Regions from separate parts of the Erwinia tasmaniensis Et1/99 genome, predicted to be linked through region 1. Evidence: predicted binding sites of a transcription regulator. Region 1 holds the regulator's gene; each other region holds the start of a gene.
The links. The regulator CRP, encoded in region 1, controls carbon source genes, mostly activating them, when cyclic AMP is high. The targets are predictions, from matches to a motif close to ATGTGANNNNNNTCACAT.

Region 1 (6,523 bases):
AGGCGCGCAGCAAGCCGCGTGTGGTGCTGTTCCACGGCCTGGAGGGTAGCTTCCACAGCCCCTATGCGCACGGCCTGCTACAGGCGTGGAAAGCGCGCGGCTGGCTGGGGGTGGTGATGCACTTTCGCGGCTGTAGCGGCGTGCCCAATCGCCTGAACCGTATCTATCATTCTGGCGAAACTGAGGATGCCAGCTATTTTTTACAGTGGCTGCGCGACGCATGGGGCGAAGTGCCGACCGCTGCCGTCGGCATCTCGCTGGGGGGGAATATGCTGGCCTGCCTGATGGGCAAACAGGGAGATGATTGCCTGCTGGATGCCGGGGTCGCGGTTTCCGCGCCGCTGATGCTGGAACCCTGTAGCCTGCGGCTGGAACAGGGCTTTTCCCGTGTTTATCAGCGCTATCTGCTCGGCCTGCTGAAGCAGAATGCGCGGCGCAAACTGCGCGCCTGGCCCGGCACGCTGCCCGTCAATCTGGCGCAGCTCGGATCCATGCGCCAGCTGCGCGATTTTGATAATGCCATTACCGCACGCGCCCACGGCTTTATTGATGCCAGCGACTACTACCGCCGATGCAGCGCCCTGCCGCTGTTGCCGCAGGTGCGTAAGCCGCTGCTGATTATTCACGCCCAGGACGATCCTTTTATGACTCCTGACGTGATCCCCGACCCTGCCCTGCTGCCGCCGAATGTTGAATATCAGCTGACGCAGCACGGCGGGCACGTCGGTTTTGTTGGCGGAACGCTGCGCAGCCCACAAATGTGGCTGGAACAGCGCATCCCGCAATGGCTCACCCCCTGGCTGGAAAACTGATGATTATTCCCTGGAAAGAACTGGATCCTGCAACGCTTGATAGCCTGATTGAATCCTTTGTACTGCGCGAGGGCACCGATTACGGCGAACATGAACGATCGCTGGAGCAGAAAGTCGCCGATGTGCGTCGTCAACTTAGCAGCGGCGAGGTGGTGCTGGTATGGTCTGAACTGCACGAGTCGGTCAATATTATGCCGCGCGGACAGTTTCACGACTAACCGGCACCCGCCTCTTTTTCTGCGCTTTACCCGCTGCATGGGTAACAAAGATCGCCAAATCATGTTACCAATGCAGCCCCACCCTTTTTTTGCAGGGAGTAGTACGTCATGTCGACCAAACATCCGGTGATTGCCGTTACCGGCTCCAGCGGGGCAGGAACCACTACCACCAGCCTGGCATTCAGGAAGATTTTCCAGCAGCTGAACCTGCGCGCAGCAGAAGTCGAGGGGGACAGCTTCCATCGATTTACACGCCCGGAAATGGATATGGCGATCCGCAAAGCGCGCGATATGGGCAAACACGTCAGCTATTTTGGCCCGGAGGCGAATGATTTCGGGCTGCTGGAGCACACGTTTAGCGAATATGGACGCAGCGGCACAGGCAAGTCGCGCAAGTATCTGCATACCTATGATGAGGCCGTGCCGTGGAAACAGGTACCAGGCACCTTTACGCCGTGGCAGCCGCTGGCAGAGCCGACCGATGTGCTGTTTTATGAGGGGCTGCACGGCGGCGTGGTCACACCGCAACATAACGTGGCGAACAGCGTCGATCTGTTGGTTGGCGTGGTGCCCATCGTCAACCTTGAATGGATCCAGAAGCTGGTACGCGACACCAGCGAACGCGGCCACTCGCGCGAAGCGGTGATGGACTCGGTGGTGCGATCCATGGAGGACTACATTAACTTTATTACTCCGCAGTTTTCACGCACCCATATCAACTTCCAGCGCGTTCCGACGGTGGACACTTCCAACCCGTTTGCCGCGCGCGGTATCCCTTCCCTGGATGAAAGCTTCGTGGTGATCCACTTTCAGGGGCTGGACGATATCGATTTCCCTTATTTACTGTCGATGTTGCAAGGTTCGTTTATCTCACATATCAAAACCCTGGTGGTGCCGGGCGGTAAAATGGGGCTGGCGATGGAGCTGATTATGGGGCCACTGGTAAAACGATTGATGGAAGGAAAGAGCATCGGCTGACGCTCTTTCCTTCACGGCTAAGCGGAGGTCTGCATCAGGCCAGTTCGATCACTTCGTAACTGTGGCCGATCTCCACTCCTTTGCCCAGCATGATCGCCACCGAGCAGTATTTTTCCGCAGAAAGATCGACCGCACGCGCTACCGCGTTATCCGCCAGCGCTTTTCCGCTGACAATGAAATGCAGATTGATATGGGTGAAAATACGCGGGGCCTCTTCGCGACGCTCTGAAGTCAGTTTCACCTCACAGTCGGCCACGTTATGGCGGCCCTTCTGCAGAATGGAAACGACATCAATGGCGCTACAGCCTCCGGCGGCCATCAGCACCATTTCCATCGGACTTGGCGCTTTATCACCCGAATTACCATCCATCAGCACCTGGTGACCGGATGAGGATTCTCCCAAAAACGTCATCCCTTCAACCCATTTGACTCGTGCCTGCATAACAAAATCCTCGAATTCATTCAGTTAGAGCAGGGTACGCCGCCGTCACTAAAACGGCAACGTTCTGTTTTTCTGACTATGCTGAAGCGAGACAACAGAAGACAGCCATCTCAAGCTGTGCTACAAACGGAGCTGTAAAATTTCACCTGCATTCAAGCGTCGGTGAAAGCAGAACAACGGCACGCGGCCAGCTCTGAAAAAGGCCCATGTTTCTTCCTACGGGAACGCTTGACTATTTCAACGCCTGGCAGGGATTCAGCTCCCGTATATTCCTATTATTACGTGCGACAGCAAGATAAGCATCACCCTTGCAGCGTGAAAAACAGGATGTATTCAGGCACGATAACAACAGAGGATAACAGCGAATGGTTCTCGGCAAACCGCAAACAGACCCAACTCTAGAATGGTTCCTGTCACATTGCCATATTCACAAATATCCGTCCAAAAGCACGCTGATACACCAGGGTGAGAAGGCCGAGACCCTTTACTACATCGTCAAGGGCTCTGTGGCAGTGCTGATCAAGGATGAAGAAGGCAAAGAGATGATCCTCTCCTATCTCAACCAGGGGGATTTTATCGGCGAGCTGGGCCTCTTTGAAGAGGGACAGGAGCGCAGCGCATGGGTACGTGCAAAGGCAGCCTGCGAAGTAGCTGAAATCTCTTACAAAAAATTCCGTCAGCTGATCCAGGTCAATCCTGACATCCTGATGCGCCTGTCTTCACAAATGGCGCGCCGCCTGCAGGTCACCTCGGAAAAAGTGGGGAATTTAGCTTTTCTTGATGTGACCGGACGCATCGCCCAGACGCTGCTGAACCTGGCGAAACAGCCTGACTCAATGACGCACCCCGACGGAATGCAGATCAAAATTACGCGTCAGGAGATCGGCCAGATCGTCGGCTGCTCGCGCGAAACGGTGGGTCGTATTCTGAAAATGCTGGAAGATCAAAATCTGATTTCTGCACACGGTAAAACTATCGTCGTTTACGGCACGCGTTAACCGCTTCTGAACCCACGGCGCGACAGCCCCCTGCCGCGCCTTTTTTTTATTTGGTGCGGCTGATGTGGCGGAGAATTATCTATCAACCTGAAGTGAACTATGCCCTGCGGCAAACGCTGGTGCTCTGTTTGCCGGTCGCGCTTGGCTGGTTGCTGGGTGATTTACAAAAAGGCCTGCTGTTTTCTCTGGTGCCCGCCTGCTGCAACAATGCCGGGCTGGATACGCCACACAGACGCTTCTTCAAACGCCTGGTGGTTGGCGGTAGCCTGTTCGCCGGCAGCAGTTTTGTTATCCAGTATGCCGCCGCCCAGGGCGCCCCCCTGCCGCTGATCCTGCTGGCGATGGCGCTGCTGTTAGGGGTGACTGGTGAGATAAGCCCGCTGCATGGCCGGCTCATGCCCGCTTCGCTGATCGCCGCCATTTTTACCCTTAGCCTCGCGGGCAGAGTGCCGATGTGGCAGCCTCCGCTGCTGTATATCCTTGGCACCATCTGGTACGGGGTATTTAACTGGTTCTGGTTCTGGCTGTGGAAAGAGCAGCCGATGCGCGAAACGCTCAGCCTGCTTTACCGCGAACTCGCGGACTACTGCGAGGCAAAATATCGTCATTTAAACCAGTTGAACGATCCCTCAACGGCAATGCCGCCGCTGTTCGCCCGACAACAGAAAGCCGTCGACCTCATTACCACCTGTTACCAACAGATCCATATGCTGGCAGCCAACCGCAACCAGCACTATCAGCCCCTGATGCGCGCATTCCAGGTGGCGCTGGATCTACAGGAACATATCGCCGTTAGCCTGCATCAGCCTGAAGACGTCAAAAAACTGGTACGCCAGAGTCACGCCGAGGCGGTGATCCGCTGGAACGCACAGCGCATCGCCGCGCGCCTGCGTGAACTGGCAGACGATATTCTTTATCACCGCTTTCCCAAACGCTTCACTCTGGAACAGCCGCTGGAAGCGCTGGAGAAGATTGTCCGCCAGCACCCTGATAACCCGGTCGGTAATTTTTGCTACTATCATTTCAGCCGTATTGGGCGCGTGCTGCGCGCCCAACGCCCGCTCTACCGCCGCGATCTGATGGCAGACCGCCAGCGCCGCCTGCCGCTGCTACCGGCGCTGAAAAGCTATCTGTCGCTAAAATCCATCGCTTTGCGAACCGCCGCCCGCTTCGGCGTCATGCTCACCTTTGCCAGTACGCTGGCGCTGTTTTTAAATATGCCGAAGCCGTATTGGATACTGATGACCGTAATGTTTGTCAGCCTGAACGGCTACAGCGCCACCCGCGTGCGTATTCAGCACCGAGCGCTCGGCACCCTTGCCGGGCTGGCGGTGGCCGCGCTGGCCCTGCGTCTGCATGCTCCAGAATCGATGACATTACTGGTAATGCTGGCCATTACTCTGGTCAGTTACCTGTTTTTACGCAAGTTCTATGGCTGGGCAACGGTAGGGTTTACGGTCACCGCCGTTTATTCCCTTCAGCTTTTGTCGCTGAACGGAGAGGGATTCTTATTACCGCGTCTGATTGATACCCTGATGGGCTGCCTGATCGCCTTCGGCGGCAATATCTGGCTGTGGCCACAGTGGCAGAGCGCGCTGCTGCGCCAGAACGCACATGACGCGCTGGAGGCTTATCAGGAAGCGTTGCGGATGCTATTGGGCAATGAGCAGAATGTTAGCAGGCTGGCAAACCAGCGTATCAAAGTCAACCAGGCACATAACGCGCTATATAACTCCCTTAATCAGGCAATGCAGGAACCCGGTTTTGATTCCCGCTATCTGTCCGATATGAAGCTGTGGGTGACTCATAGCCAGCTTATCGTTGAGCATATCAATGCAATGACGATTATGGCGCGGGAACATACTATGCTGACCTCGTCGCTGGCAGAACGCTACCTCCAGTCCTGCGAGATAGCCCTACAGCGTTGCCAACAGCGGCTGGAATATGATGGCCCGGGTTCGGAAAGTAACGTGCTGGAGGCGCCGGATAATTTTCAGCACGGGCCGGTGACCCTCCTGGAGGGTCACGTCGAACGTATTCTTGACCACCTTAACACCATGCATACCATTTCATCACTGGCCTGGAGTCAGCGCCCGCATCACGGCCACTGGCTGGTACACCGGCCGAGCAAATCGTCATAGCGACGCCCCGAATAAGGGGACGCCGCACGATTAGCTATCGTCGCTCAGCCCAGCACTTTCTCGACGGCCGCGGCGAAGCGCGCCATGCCTTCAGCGATATCGGCAGGTTCAATCACCAGCGACGGCGCGAAACGCATCACGCCGTGACCGGCCACCAGCACCATCACCCCTTCGGCGGCCGCCGCGTTAAGAATATCGCGCGCGCGGTCCGCATACTGTGGCTTCAGCGCCGCGCCAATCAATAGCCCTTTGCCACGGATATCGCTGAACAGATCCCGTTGCGCATTCAGCCCCTGTAGCGCATCAACAAACAGCTGCCGCCGTGCGGCCACGCCGTCGAGCACTTCCGGCGTATTGATAATATCCAGCGCCGCTTCGGCCACCGCGCACGCCAGCGGGTTACCCCCGTAGGTGGTGCCGTGCACGCCCGGCGCCATCACTGAGGCAATTTCATTGGTGGTGAGCATCGCACTGACCGGGAAGCCGCCGCCGAGTGCCTTCGCGCTGGTCAGGATATCCGGCTGCACGCCGTAGTGTTCGTAAGCAAACAGCTTGCCGCTGCGGCCCATGCCGCTCTGTACTTCATCCAGCACCAGCAGCGCATCATGCTCATCACACAGCTGACGCAGCCCCTGCATAAACTCCCGGGTGGCCGGCACGACGCCGCCCTCCCCCTGGATCGGCTCGACGACAATCGCGCAGGTATGATCGTCAATCACCGCTTTGACCGCCGCCAGGTCGTTGAAGGGAACATGAACGATATCCGCCGGTTTTGGCCCGAAACCATCGGAGTATTTTGGCTGCCCACCGACGGAAACGGTAAACAGCGTGCGGCCATGAAACGCATTATGGAAGGCAATGATTTTGCTTTTATACGGGCTGTGGCGCTGGGAAGCGTAGTAGCGCGCCAGCTTAAACGCGGCTTCGTTGGCTT
Region 2 (6,523 bases), 1.5 Mb from region 1:
CATCAAGGAAACGGCCGATGCCCAGCTCGATGCGTGCGGCGTCCAGCACGTTCTGGCGCTTAGCGCCGCCGACCGCCGCGGCGGCACTGAACACGTAGCGGCTTTCGTATTCGTCAACCAGCGCATTGACATCGCCATCTTTCACCTGGTTGATGACCTCGACCAAATCACCCACGCCCCAGCCGTTAACCGAGTATCCAAACTGGATCTGCGCGGCGACCTTATCACCCTCGGTCACGGCCACCTCGCGCATATTATCGCCGAAGCGCGCGACCTTGAGCTGCCTGCCCGCCTGTAAGGCTGCCGCAGTACGCATCCACTGGCCGATACGCAGCAGGGTGCGTTCATCCTGCCAGTGCCCGGTGACGACCTGATGCGGCAGGCGCATGCGCGCGCCGATAAAGCCAAATTCACGCCCGCCGTGGGCGGTCTGATTCAGGTTCATAAAGTCCATATCCATGCTGTCCCAGGGAATTTCGGCGTTGAACTGGGTATGAAATTGCAACAGCGGCTTGTGCAGCACCGACAGACCGCCGATCCACATTTTGGCCGGTGAAAACGTGTGCAGCCAGGTCATGATGCCATAACATTCGCTGTCATAATTGGCCTCACGGCACAGGGCCAGGGCTTCATCAGGCGTTTTGACCAACGGACGAATTTGCAGTCTGAAGGGCAGTATCCCCGAGCGGTTTAAGCTATCCACCACCTGCTGCCCGTGACGCTCTACCTGGCGCAGGGTTTCTACACCGTAAAGATGTTGAGTACCAATAACAAACCAGACGCTGCGGTTATTTATCTGTGTCATACATCATTCCTTACTGACTGAGAGTGGGGCAGGTGCAAATAGCGGTTCGGCTATTCTGCACCAGTCAAGGTAACGTTGATAAAGCGGCTGGAAGCGCAGAACGCGCTCCGGATCAGGTTGCAGGGTCTGCGCCAGCGGGCTGGCCATCCGCTTCTGCGCCTCGGGGATGTTCTGGTAAACCCCGGCGGCGACGGCGGCAAATATCGCCGCGCCCAGCGCACAGCACTCGTCAGAAGCGACAATACTGAGCGGACGGTTCATCACATCGCAGCACACCTGCATAATGACCGGGGATTTACGCGCAATGCCGCCCAGCGCCAGGATCTGCTGCACCGGGAGATCCTGCTGGTCGAAGCACTCCATAATGGTGCGTGCGCCAAAGGCGGTGGCGGCAATAAAGCCGCCGAACAGCGCCGGGGCATCCGTGCCGAGATTCAGATCGGCGATCGTGCCTTTCAGGCGCTGGTTAGCAAAAGGCGTGCGCCGACCGTTAAACCAGTCAAGCACCACCGGCAGATGGTTGAGCTGCGGATCGGCAGCCCAGGCGGTGGTCAGATCCTCCAGCAGCGTTTCACGGACGTGCTCAAACTGCTGACTCAGCGCAGGCTGCTGCCGCGCGGCCTGCACCAGCGGCCAGCCCAGCAGGCGGCTGAACCAGGCGTACATATCGCCAAATGCCGACTGCCCGGCCTCCAGCCCAATCATTCCCGGCACTACGCTGCCGTCCACCTGTCCACAAATGCCGTTTATCGTCCGGTCAGCGACCCTTTGTGCATCGGCGATCATAATGTCGCAGGTCGAGGTGCCGATCACCTTCACCAGGGTGTAGGGCCGCGCGCCTGCCCCGACCGCGCCCATATGGCAGTCGAACGCGCCGCCAGAGATAACCACATCCTCCGGCAGGCCGAGGCGAGCGGCCCACTCGCGACTGAGCGTGCCCACCGGGCGGTCGGCGGTCCAGGTGTCCTGGAAAAGCGGATAGTCCAGGCTGCGCGTCAGCAGGGGATCGAGGGCGTTAAGAAAGCTCGCCTGCGGCAGGCCGTGCCACAAAGGGTGCCAGAGTGACTTATGTCCGGCGGCACAGCGGCCACGTTTCAGATCGCCGGGCGCCGTCGTGCCGCTTAACAGAGCCGGTACCCAGTCGCACAGTTCGACCCAGGAAACCGCCGCGTCACGTACGGCTTCGTCAACGTGGCTGATATGAAGAATTTTGGCCCAGAACCACTCCGACGAATAAACGCCGCCGACAAAGCGTGAATAGTCCTGATACTCACCGCTACGACAGAGTTGGGTGATCGCTTCCGCCTCCTCAATCGCGGTGTGGTCTTTCCACAGCACAAACATCGCATTGGGGTTGTCGGCGAACTCGGGGCGCAGGGCCAGCACCCGGCCTTGCCGATCGATGGGAGCAGGCGTAGAGCCGGTCGAATCCACGCCGATACCCACCACGTCACGCCGCTGTTGCGGCGTGAGCTTAGTGACAACGTCACGAACGGCCCGTTCCATCGCGTCAATATAATCCTGGGGATGGTGGCGAAACTGATTGCGTGCGGGAAGGCAGTAGCGCCCGTCCTGCCAGCGTGGATACGCCGCCGCCTGCTTATGCAGCTCGCGGCCGGTAGCGCACTCCACCGCCAGCGCCCGTACCGAGTCGCTGCCGAAATCCAGGCCGAGGGTAATCGCGCCCTTATACATAGTGATCCTCCAGCTTGCCGTAATAGTGACCTCTATCCTGGGAAGTCAGGGAGATAACGGTTAGCCCGCTCAGGCTGTAAATATGTATTTTTCTGTCGTGGGCGATGCTTATGTGATGATGCGCAAATGTTGACTTAAGGTTAAATCGACTGAAGTTATGGAGTAATCAGCTGTAATTTCAGGGTGTGATAACGCTCTACCTATTTTTTTCCGCTTGCAGGTAGAACTAAGCACATACCCCACTACGAGGCTGCCGGTGTTCAGGTAATTACTTGTTAAAAAGCATCAATTTTTATTCTCGTCATTTTGTTACCGGTTACACAAACCGCCTGATACGGGCACTGAAGCGGAGAGCATCATGCACAAACTGACTCAATCACTGGCGGCGATTGGCCTCGCTGCCGTTATGTCACAATTCGCTATGGCAGAAACGCTGAAGCTCGGCTTTCTGGTTAAGCAGCCGGAAGAACCCTGGTTTCAGACCGAATGGAAATTTGCCGACAAGGCGGGCAAGGAACTGAATTTTGAGGTGATCAAAATCGCCGTACCGGACGGGGAGAAGACCCTGAACGCCATCGACAGCCTGGCGGCCAGCGGTGCCAAAGGGTTTGTCATCTGTACCCCTGACCCGAAACTCGGCGCGGCGATCGTGGCGAAAGCGCGCAGCTATGACCTGAAGGTGATCGCCGTCGACGACCGGTTCGTTACGGCAAAGGGTAAACCGATGGATAGCGTGCCGCTGGTGATGATGGCGGCGACCAAAATTGGCGAACGGCAGGGCAACGAGCTGTATCGAGAGATGCAGAAGCGTGGCTGGGAGACAAAAGAGACCGCGGTCATGGCGATCACCGCCAACGAGCTGGATACCGCACGCCGTCGCACAGGGGGATCTCTGGCGGCGCTACGGGCTGCCGGCTTCCCGGAAAAACAGATCTATCAAGTGCCGACTAAATCGAACGATATTCCCGGCGCGTTTGATGCCGGTAATTCCCTGCTGGTGCAGCATCCCGAAGTCAAACACTGGCTGATCGTCGGCATGAATGATAACACCGTGCTGGGCGGCGTGCGCGCCAGCGAAGGGCAGGGATTTAAGGCCGCGGACGTGGTTGGTATCGGCATTAACGGCGTGGATGCCGTCAGCGAGCTGTCAAAAAGTCAGGCGACCGGATTCTATGGGTCGCTGCTGCCGAGCCCGGACGTTCACGGCTATCGCAGTATCAAAATGCTGCACGACTGGGTGGTAAACGGCACTGAACCGGCGAGATTTACCGAAGTGACTGATGTCGTGTTGATAACAAGAGATAACTTCAAAACCGAGCTGGCGAAAAAAGGGCTGATGTAATCTGCTCACGCGGCGAGGGCGATACGCCCGGCTGCGGCCAACAACCTCACCGGAGGACATGATGACTCAACAAGCCGCCCTGCTGCGCTTTCACGGCATCGGTAAAAGCTTTCCCGGCGTCAGGGCACTACAGGATATCAGCTTCGAGTGCCGTGCCGGGGAAGTCCACGCTCTGATGGGTGAAAACGGCGCGGGCAAATCGACACTGTTAAAAATACTTAGCGGCAGCTATCAGCCGGGGGCGGGTGAGATCCGCCTTGAGGGGCAGCCGGTAAAATTTATGCGGGCCACCGATGCGCTCAACGCTGGGGTAGCGATTATCTATCAGGAGCTGCATCTGGTGCCGGAAATGTCGGTAGCGGAGAATATTTTCCTCGGCCAGCTACCGCAGCGCGGCGGGCTGGTTAAACGTGGCAGGCTGAGATCAGAAGCGGCACGGCTGTTGAAAACCCTCGGTATGGATATCGATCCTGATTTGCCGCTGAAATATCTTTCACTGGGCCAGTGGCAGATGGTTGAGATCGCCAAAGCCCTGGCGCGCAATGCCCGCATCATCGCCTTTGATGAGCCGACCAGTTCGCTGTCGGCGCGGGAAATCGATCGGCTGTTCCGCGTTATCCGCCAGCTTCGCGCCGACGGCAAGGTGGTGCTGTACGTGTCGCACCGCATGGAGGAGATCTTCGCGCTGAGCGATGCGATCACCGTGTTCAAAGACGGGCGCTTTGTACAAACCTTTAACGACGTGGCGAGTACCAGCCAGGATCAGCTGGTGGCGGCGATGGTGGGGCGTAAAATTGGCGATATTTATGGTTACCATCCGCGTCAACAGGGCGAAGTGCGTCTGCAGCTAAAAAACGTGCAGGCGCAGGGGGTGCGCAGCCCGATATCGCTTAGCGTGCGCGCCGGGGAGATTGTCGGTCTGTTCGGCCTGGTGGGCGCAGGGCGCAGCGAACTGCTTAAGGGCATCTTTGCGGCCACGCGCCTCTGCGGCGGCGAACTGTGCCTTGATGGTAAAAAGCTGAATCTCAAAGCGCCGGGCGATGCGATCCGTGCCGGGATCATGCTGTGCCCGGAGGATCGTAAGGCCGACGGCATCATTGCGGTACATTCGGTGCGCGACAATATCAACATCAGCGCCAGGCGGCATCATCTGAAAGCGGGGTGGCTGATCGACAGCGCCTGGGAAACGAAAAACGCCGAGGTACATATTCGCTCGTTAAATATCAAAACGCCGTCAGCCGATCGGCTGATGATAAATCTGTCCGGCGGCAACCAGCAGAAGGCGATCCTCGGCCGCTGGCTGTCGGAAGAGATGAAGGTGCTGCTGCTGGATGAACCCACGCGCGGCATTGACGTTGGGGCAAAAAATGAAATCTACCGGCTGATTTACGCACTGGCGCAGCAGGGGGTCGCGGTACTGTTTGCTTCCAGCGACCTGCCGGAGGTGATGGGGCTGGCAGATCGTATCCTGGTGATGCGTGAAGGGGAAATAGCCGGAGAGCTTGACCATAACGATGCAACGGAAGCCCTGACCCTGAGTCTGGCAATGCCTAAATCCGCCCGACCGGTATCCGGCTGGCCTGATCCCACAGGAGGAAATCATGTCTGACACGTCATCTACCACGTCAGTTACACCGTCACTTTTTAGCCCCGCGCGTATCTGGGAGAATTTCGGCATGCTGGTGGTCTTTGCCGCCCTGTTTATCGCCTGTACGTTGTTTATTCCTAACTTTGGTTCACTGATCAATATGAAAGGGCTGGGCCTGGCGATATCAATGTCCGGCATGGTGGCCTGCGGCATGCTGTTCTGCCTCGCTTCCGGTGATTTTGACCTGTCGATTGCCTCGGTCATTGCCTGCGCCGGGGTTGTCTGTGCGGTGGTGATTAATCTGACCGAAAGCCTGTGGTTTGGCGTGACCGCCGGACTGCTGCTGGGCGTGGCCTGCGGGTTTATCAACGGCTTTGTGATTGCCAGACTGAAGATCAATGCGCTTATCACCACGCTGGCCACCATGCAGATCGTGCGCGGGCTGGCCTATATCTTCTCCGACGGTAAGGCGGTGGGGATTGAAGACGAACGCTTTTTTGCGCTCGGCTCTGCCAGCTGGCTCGGCGTTCCGGCCCCGGTATGGCTGACCGTCATCACCCTGCTAATCTTTGCTTTTCTGCTGAATAAAACCACCTTCGGCCGCAATACGCTGGCGATTGGCGGTAACGAAGAGGCGGCGCGTCTGGCCGGAGTGCCCGTTGTCCGCACGCGCATCATTATCTTTATCCTGTCCGGTTTGGTCTCGGCGGCGGCGGGAATTATCCTCGCTTCACGTATGACCAGCGGTCAGCCGATGACATCTCTGGGCTATGAGCTGATCGTTATCTCCGCCTGCGTATTGGGCGGCGTATCGCTGAAGGGCGGCGTCGGAAAAATTTCTTACGTGGTGGCCGGTGTGCTGATCCTCGGTACGGTTGAGAATGCGATGAATCTTCTCAATATCTCGCCTTTCTCACAGTACGTGGTGCGCGGACTGATATTGTTAGCGGCGGTCATCTTCGACCGCTACAAACAGAAAGTGAAAGCGGTCTGACGGGAGGGGGTATGTATCATCGTCTGGCGCCTGTGGCGCAATCCAATCCGCTGCTACCGGGCTATCCTTTTAGCGCCTGGCTGGTGGCGGGGTTAACGC
Region 3 (6,523 bases), 1.1 Mb from region 1:
GCCAAGCTGGTCGAGGATCACCGTTCCCGACGAGTGGCAGTTACCGAGATAGCCGGGCAGATTGGCTTTTTCCACCAGCAAATCGAGCAGCTCCTGCGGGAAACTGTTCTCGGTATCGCTAAAGTAGCCCCAGTCAAACAGCACCGGCACGCCGGCAATTTCCCAGTGGCCTGACGGCGTGTCTTTGCCGGAGGAAAGTTCGCTGGCATAGGCGTAAGCGCCGATGATTTCGGCGTTTTTATCCAGGCCTGGCGGAAATTTCCCGCTTGAGGCCTCTGCCGCTTTGCCTAAGCCTAATGCGGTCAGATTGGGAAGGTGGAGCGGGCCTTTACGCCCCTTGTCTGCTTCGCCCCTGAAGCATGCCTCGGCGATATGCCCGAGGGTATCCGAGCCTTTATCGCCGAACTTTTCAGCGTCTTTGCTGGAGCCGATCCCGAAGGAATCCAGCACCATGATAAATGCACGTTTCATCCTGATCTCCTGCGCTATCCGCGCGATGAGCGTTAAAAATTTTCGATCGGAATAGAATACCGCTTATTGTGAAATTCTGCGATAAATAACTGCCGTTGACGCTGGCTGCTGCTGTCCCACCATCACGGCATGCTGCACGGCCTGGGCGGCCTGCTGCCAGCTGGCTTCACTGGCGGCGTGGATCACCGCCAGCGGTCGTTCGCCGTCAACCTTATCGCCCGGCTGCACCAGATGGCTCAACCCCACGCTGTAGTCGATGCTGTCACTGGCGCGGCGGCGCCCCCCACCCAGCGCCACGACCGCCATCCCCAGCGCACGAGTATCCATCGTGCTGACGATACCGCTGGTTGTGGCATAGACCGCTTTACTTAGCATGGGGGCGGGCAGATAGCTGTCGATACGCTCGATAAAGTCCGCCGGGCCCTGCTGCGCCGCCACCATACGGGCAAACGCTTCGGCGGCGGCACCGTTATCCAGAACGGCTTGCAGCTTCGCCTGCGCTTCAGCGTCGGACTGCGCCAGCCCGCCGGAGAGCAACATTTCGCGGCATAGCGCCATCGTCACTTCCAGCAGGCGCGGATTGCGGTATTCGCCGGTCAGGAACTGCACCGCCTCACGCACTTCCAGCGCATTACCCGCGCTGGAAGCCAGCGGCTGATTCATATCGGTCAACAGCACGGTAGTTTTACAGCCGGCTCCGTTTGCTACGCCAAAAATCGCCTGCGCCAGCGCTTCAGATTGTTCAAGAGTGGGCATCAGCGCCCCGGAACCTACCTTCACATCCATCACCAGCGCATCCAGCCCTTCGGCCAGCTTTTTGCCGAGGATCGAGGCGGCGATCAGCGGAATGGAATCCACCGTGGCGGTGATATCACGCGTGGCATAAAAGCGCTTATCTGCCGGGGCCAGCGACCGGGTTTGCCCGACGATCGCTATCCCAACCTGTTTGATAATCTCGCGAAAACGGTCGTCCGAAGGGAAAATATCAAAGCCGGGAATGGCTTCCAGTTTATCCAACGTGCCGCCGGTATGACCCAGCCCACGACCGGAGATCATCGGCACATAGCCGCCACAGGCGGCCACCATCGGGCCAAGCATCAGCGATGTGACATCGCCAACGCCGCCGGTTGAGTGTTTGTCCACCACCGGGCCATTAAGGTCAAGCCCCTTCCAGCAGAGTACCGAACCGGAATCACGCATCGCCATGGTCAGCGCCACGCGCTCCGGCAGAGTTATATCACGAAACCAGATGGCCATCGCCAGCGCGGCAATCTGCCCCTCGGAAACCGAGTTGTCACGCACGCCGTTGATAAAGGAGCGGATCTCCTCATCACTCAGCGCATGGCCGTCACGTTTTTTGCGAATAATTTCTTGTGGCAGGAACACGATAACTCCCAGGTCAATACCATCAATGATGCTGTTCCACGGCGGCGTGATGGCTGTCGCCGGTCTGGAGGCGCAAACACCGCGCGAGGTGGTGAATCAGACACCCGGTGGATGCGTAAAGGTTAGTAGTTGCTGTCGCTGGTTGCACCGTTAAACCCGGCAGCGTTTAACAGGCTGGCAAGCAGGCTGGAGGCGCCGAAACGGAAATGACGCGCGTCCGCCCAGTCGGGGCCAAGAATATTATCGGCCAGCTTCAGATAGAGCGCCGCATCGTCCGCACTACGCACACCGCCGGCAGGCTTGAAGCCGACCTGTTTCTGGACGCCTTTCGCGGCGATGGTACGCAGCATGATCTCTGCAACCTCTGGCGTGGCGTTGACCGCGACTTTTCCGGTGGAGGTTTTGATGAAATCAGCACCGGCATCGATCGCGATTTCGGACGCTTTACGGATCAGAGACGCCTCTTTCAGCTCGCCGCTTTCAATAATCACTTTTAGCAGCACGTTCGCTTCCCGACAGGCCTGCTTACAGGCTTTTACCAGCTCAAAGCCGATCGCTTCGTTACCGGCCATCAGCGCACGATACGGGAATACCACGTCCACTTCATCCGCCCCATAGGCAATCGCTGCGCGGGTTTCCGCCAGCGCAATCTCGCTATCATCATTGCCGTGTGGGAAGTTGGTCACGGTAGCAATACGGATTTCCGGCGTTCCCTGCTCGCGCAGCGTCTTGCGCGCCAGAGGGATAAAACGTGGGTAGATGCAGATAGCGGCGGTGTTGCCCGCCGGGGATTTGGCCTGATGACAAAGAGCGATCACTTTCGCATCGGTATCGTCGTCATTAAGGGTAGTGAGATCCATCAGTTGCAGCGCGCGCAGCGCCCGATCTTTGACTTCAGACATGCTTATCTCCAGATAAAAATAGTCGGGTAGGCGTTAACCGGCCAGGGGATGACTGCACCTACAATGTGAAAATTATAACAGCCAGTGAAGTGTTATTTTATGGCGGTGTTCACGAAAATAATATTGCACTTGCAACATTATTACATGAAGCAGTAGAGAGATCACAATCAGATGGCTATATGGCGGTGAAGTCCGGCAGATCGCCGGAATAACACAATGTTATAATTGTCACATAAAGTCAGCCTGCCAGCGCCGGGCTGCACTCACACATCAAACAGGGCGCGGGTATTTTCGCGTAGCGTTTCGGCTATATGCTGCGGGGATTCGTCACGCAGGGCGCACAGCGCGTGCCAGACATCTTTGACCCGCTCTGGGCGGTTAGGCTGGCCCTGAAAACCCTGTAACGGCATATCGGGGGCGTCAGTTTCCAGCAGCAGCGAGGTGAGCGGTAGCCGTGCAATGGCTTGACGCGTTTTGCTGGCGCGCTCATAGCTGATGGTGCCCCCTACGCCGATCGCATAACCGGCACGAATAAACGCCAGCGCCTGCTGTTCACTTCCGGCGAAACCGTGCACCACGCCACGCCTGGGCAGATCGATGCGACGCAGCTGCTGCGCCAGCTTGTCATGAGTACGGCGCGAATGCAGGATCACCGGAAGCGCGTAATCGCGCGCCAGGCGCAGCTGCGCTTCAAGCAGCGCCTGCTGCCTTGCAAACTGCGGGTTGTCGATATACAGGTCGAGGCCGATTTCGCCGATAGCCACCAGTTTCGGATGCCGTCGCCGCAGCTGCTGCTCCAGCGCGGCCAGGCTCTGCTCATTATGCTCTGCCACCGCCATCGGATGCAGTCCGAGCGCGGCATATACCGCAGGGTGCCGTTCAGCCTGCGCCATCACTCCGGCAAAGCGCGGTGCAGATACGCCAACGGCAATGATCTTTTCAACCCCGGCGTGAGCCGCCCGCGCTAGACTTGCCTCTTCATCACCCACAAATGGCGGAAAGTCAAAGTGGCAGTGTGTATCGACAAAGCACAGCGTCATGCCGGCCCCCTCTCGTAGTGAGTCTTATTCCGCAAACTTGCCCATTCCTGCTCCCTGGCGGTCGGCTTCATTCGCCACGGGAACGGGCGGTATCACAATATGCCGATGCGCAGGGCTGTCGTCGCTACCCAGCCACTGTCCCAGCGTGGCAAGGAAATAACGTCCGCAGCGTCTGCCAAGATGATAGTCCTTATTTAAGGAGGACACACGGCTGCCCAGCGCCATGCTGGACAGTGGGTGCGGCGGATAAATTTCGATGATGCGCAGGTTACCCGGCGGATGATTGATAAAATTCTGCGTCTGACGATAACTCTCTTCATGCAGCCGCATGATGTTAATCAGCGGCTGCAAGGCGCCATCGCTCATCCAGCGCTCCATTCTTTTCAGCCATTGCGGGGTGTAGGTCATTTGCGATGGCACGGTGCGGATAACCACAATGGTTTCAGCCCCACGCCGTGCCGCCTCGCGCACCGGGATGGCATCGCTGATACCGCCATCCAGATAGCCCACGCCGGAAAGATCGACACCCAATCGGTACAGGCCGGGAATGGCGCTGGAAGCACGGATGATGTCATGCCAGTTCTCGGCGGTCGGCGCAAAATAGTTCGGGCTGTAATCATCACTGCGGCAGGCACACATATAGAACTCGCGCCCGGACGCAAACAGCTGCTGCGCCGCGTCGATCGCCAGCGGCAGCTCCCGGCGCGTGATATCCATCAGCCAGTCAAGATCGAGCAGGTGCCCGCCGCGCGCAAAACGCAGAGGATCGAAGAAAAGTTTGCTGGTGGTATAGCGCGTGATCACACGACGGGCATAGCCCGGTTGGGCGCAAACGAAGGCTGAAAGATTCTGCGCTCCGGCAGAAGTGCCGAGCATTAAATGGAAGGGATTAAAGTCAGCACGCTGGAACTCATCGAGCACGCCTGCGGTAAAAATACCGCGCTGTCCGCCTCCCTCACACACCAGGGCGAGTTTGCCGGGTGCAAAAGGCCGTATGGCGAGCGGCTCAATATTGCCGGGGGTAATCGGGATATGTATGCCCAAGTCAGGTATCCTCTTAGTGTCAGCGCGTAAAGAGGATACCCGTAATCATTTACCGCCGTGGGGCGCTTCTTGCTATCCGTAGCAACGCGCTTGAGCGATGAGCAATATCACTAGAGTTTCTTGCGGCCGGTAAACAGGCTGATCAGGAAGATAACGATACCCACAACAAAGACAACTTTAGCTGCCCATGCCGCAGTGCCCGCCAGACCACCGAAGCCTAACGCCGCGGCAATCAGCGCGATAACCAGAAAGATAATACCCCAACGAAACATAAGCCTCTCCTTACCAGTAGTGAATGCGGACTGTTTTTTATCATTCGGCACGCGCCAGGCGTGCCGAACGTTTTTCTTTGCGGGTCATTCTGATGGCGACGCGTCACGCAGTCGCCAGCATATTACGGCTTAACGCTCAGATCGTTTTTAACGCTTTTAACGCCTTTGATCGCTTTGGCAATGCCTTCGGCACGTTCAGACTGCGCTGAAGTTTTCACCGACCCGCTCAGCTGAACCACACCGTTAGTGGTTTCTACCTTCACGTGACGTGACGCTACGACATCGTCAGCTAACAGTTTAGCCTTAATTTCGCTGGTGGTTGCGGTATCGCCGGCATAACCGCTAACGGTCTGTTTGGTGCTGTCTTTCACGTGCAGCTTGTCGCTAACGGACTTCACGCCTTCAACTTTCTTCGCGACCGCTACCGCTTTTTCCGCCTGGTCCTGGGTGGTCACGAAACCGTTGAGGGTGACCACGCCGCTGTGAGTCTCAACAGAGATATCGGTGCTTTTGATCGCTTCATTATCAACCAGCGCCGCTTTTACCTTCGCGGTAACGCCGCTGTCGTCCATGTAGCCGCCAACTTTTTTCATTGAGCTGTCGAACTTGGCACCGGCGCTGTCAGCGCTTGACTGCGCTTTATGGGTCATCGACTCGTCTGCCAGCGCAGAACCGCTTACCAGTACAGAACCTACCATTACTGCCATCAGAGTTTTTGCAATGTTAGTCTTCATCATCGATTTGTTCCTTTAGTCTTAGACAACTCACAACGGTGAGCTTTTCAGCCACAAACGACGTGACTGTAGATGTCGGCATAATGCTATCGCCTGTGAACGTTGCAGCAACCGCGCCGCATATTTTGCGTCCTGTGCAAATGAATATAGTTGGTAATCAGGATTTCACAGGAAACAACAGTGGGATTGATGGATAAAACAGCAAAAAGCAGATTCTTTAGGAGGAGTCTGTAAGCGGGCGGGCCAGGATAGGCCCGCCGCCGCCGGCAAAAGCGAAGATTAATGCTCGCGGGTTTTGCGGAACACCACGTCAGGATAACGTTCCTGAGTAATGTTCAGGTTCACCATCGTCGGGGCGATGTAGGTCAGGTTATCCCCGCCGTCTAAGGCCAGGTTGATCTCATTTTTACGCTGGAATTCGTCAAATTTCTTCACGTCATCGCACTCTACCCAGCGCGCGGTAGAGACGTTGATCGCTTCATAAATCGCTTCGACGTTGTACTCACTTTTCAGGCGCGCCACCACCACATCAAACTGTAGCACCCCCACCGCGCCAACGATCAGATCGTTGTTGTGCACCGGGCGGAATACCTGTACAGCGCCCTCCTCCGACAGCTGAACCAACCCTTTCAGCAGCTGTTTCTGCTTAAGCGGGTCGCGCAGGCGGATACGGC

Region 2: a site for CRP is predicted at 2,611-2,628, ahead of ETA_RS09965 (arabinose ABC transporter substrate-binding protein). Genes of this name have one in related genera too.
Region 3: a site for CRP is predicted at 2,976-2,993, ahead of deoC (deoxyribose-phosphate aldolase). Genes of this name have one in related genera too.

What each region holds. Positions count from the first base shown of each region.
Region 1 is NC_010694.1:3,551,795-3,558,317, forward strand. Features, by position in the region: gene ETA_RS17135 (hydrolase) at 1-812, shown strand, start outside; gene ETA_RS17140 (YheU family protein) at 812-1,030, shown strand; gene ETA_RS17145 (phosphoribulokinase) at 1,139-2,008, shown strand; gene ETA_RS17150 (OsmC family protein) at 2,043-2,450, opposite strand; gene crp (cAMP-activated global transcriptional regulator CRP) at 2,816-3,448, shown strand; gene ETA_RS17160 (YccS/YhfK family putative transporter) at 3,511-5,589, shown strand; gene argD (bifunctional acetylornithine/succinyldiaminopimelate transaminase) at 5,634-6,523, opposite strand, start outside.
Region 2 is NC_010694.1:2,009,624-2,016,146, reverse strand. Features, by position in the region: gene araA (L-arabinose isomerase) at 1-805, opposite strand, end outside; gene ETA_RS09970 (ribulokinase) at 809-2,500, opposite strand; gene ETA_RS09965 (arabinose ABC transporter substrate-binding protein) at 2,859-3,842, shown strand; gene araG (L-arabinose ABC transporter ATP-binding protein AraG) at 3,904-5,451, shown strand; gene araH (L-arabinose ABC transporter permease AraH) at 5,444-6,424, shown strand; gene araC (arabinose operon transcriptional regulator AraC) at 6,436-6,523, shown strand, end outside.
Region 3 is NC_010694.1:734,328-740,850, reverse strand. Features, by position in the region: gene deoB (phosphopentomutase) at 1-471, opposite strand, end outside; gene deoA (thymidine phosphorylase) at 535-1,857, opposite strand; gene deoC (deoxyribose-phosphate aldolase) at 1,980-2,759, opposite strand; gene ETA_RS04430 (metal-dependent hydrolase) at 3,023-3,799, opposite strand; gene ETA_RS04425 (patatin-like phospholipase family protein) at 3,824-4,843, opposite strand; gene ETA_RS18775 (DUF1328 domain-containing protein) at 4,954-5,115, opposite strand; gene osmY (molecular chaperone OsmY) at 5,238-5,852, opposite strand; gene prfC (peptide chain release factor 3) at 6,129-6,523, opposite strand, start outside.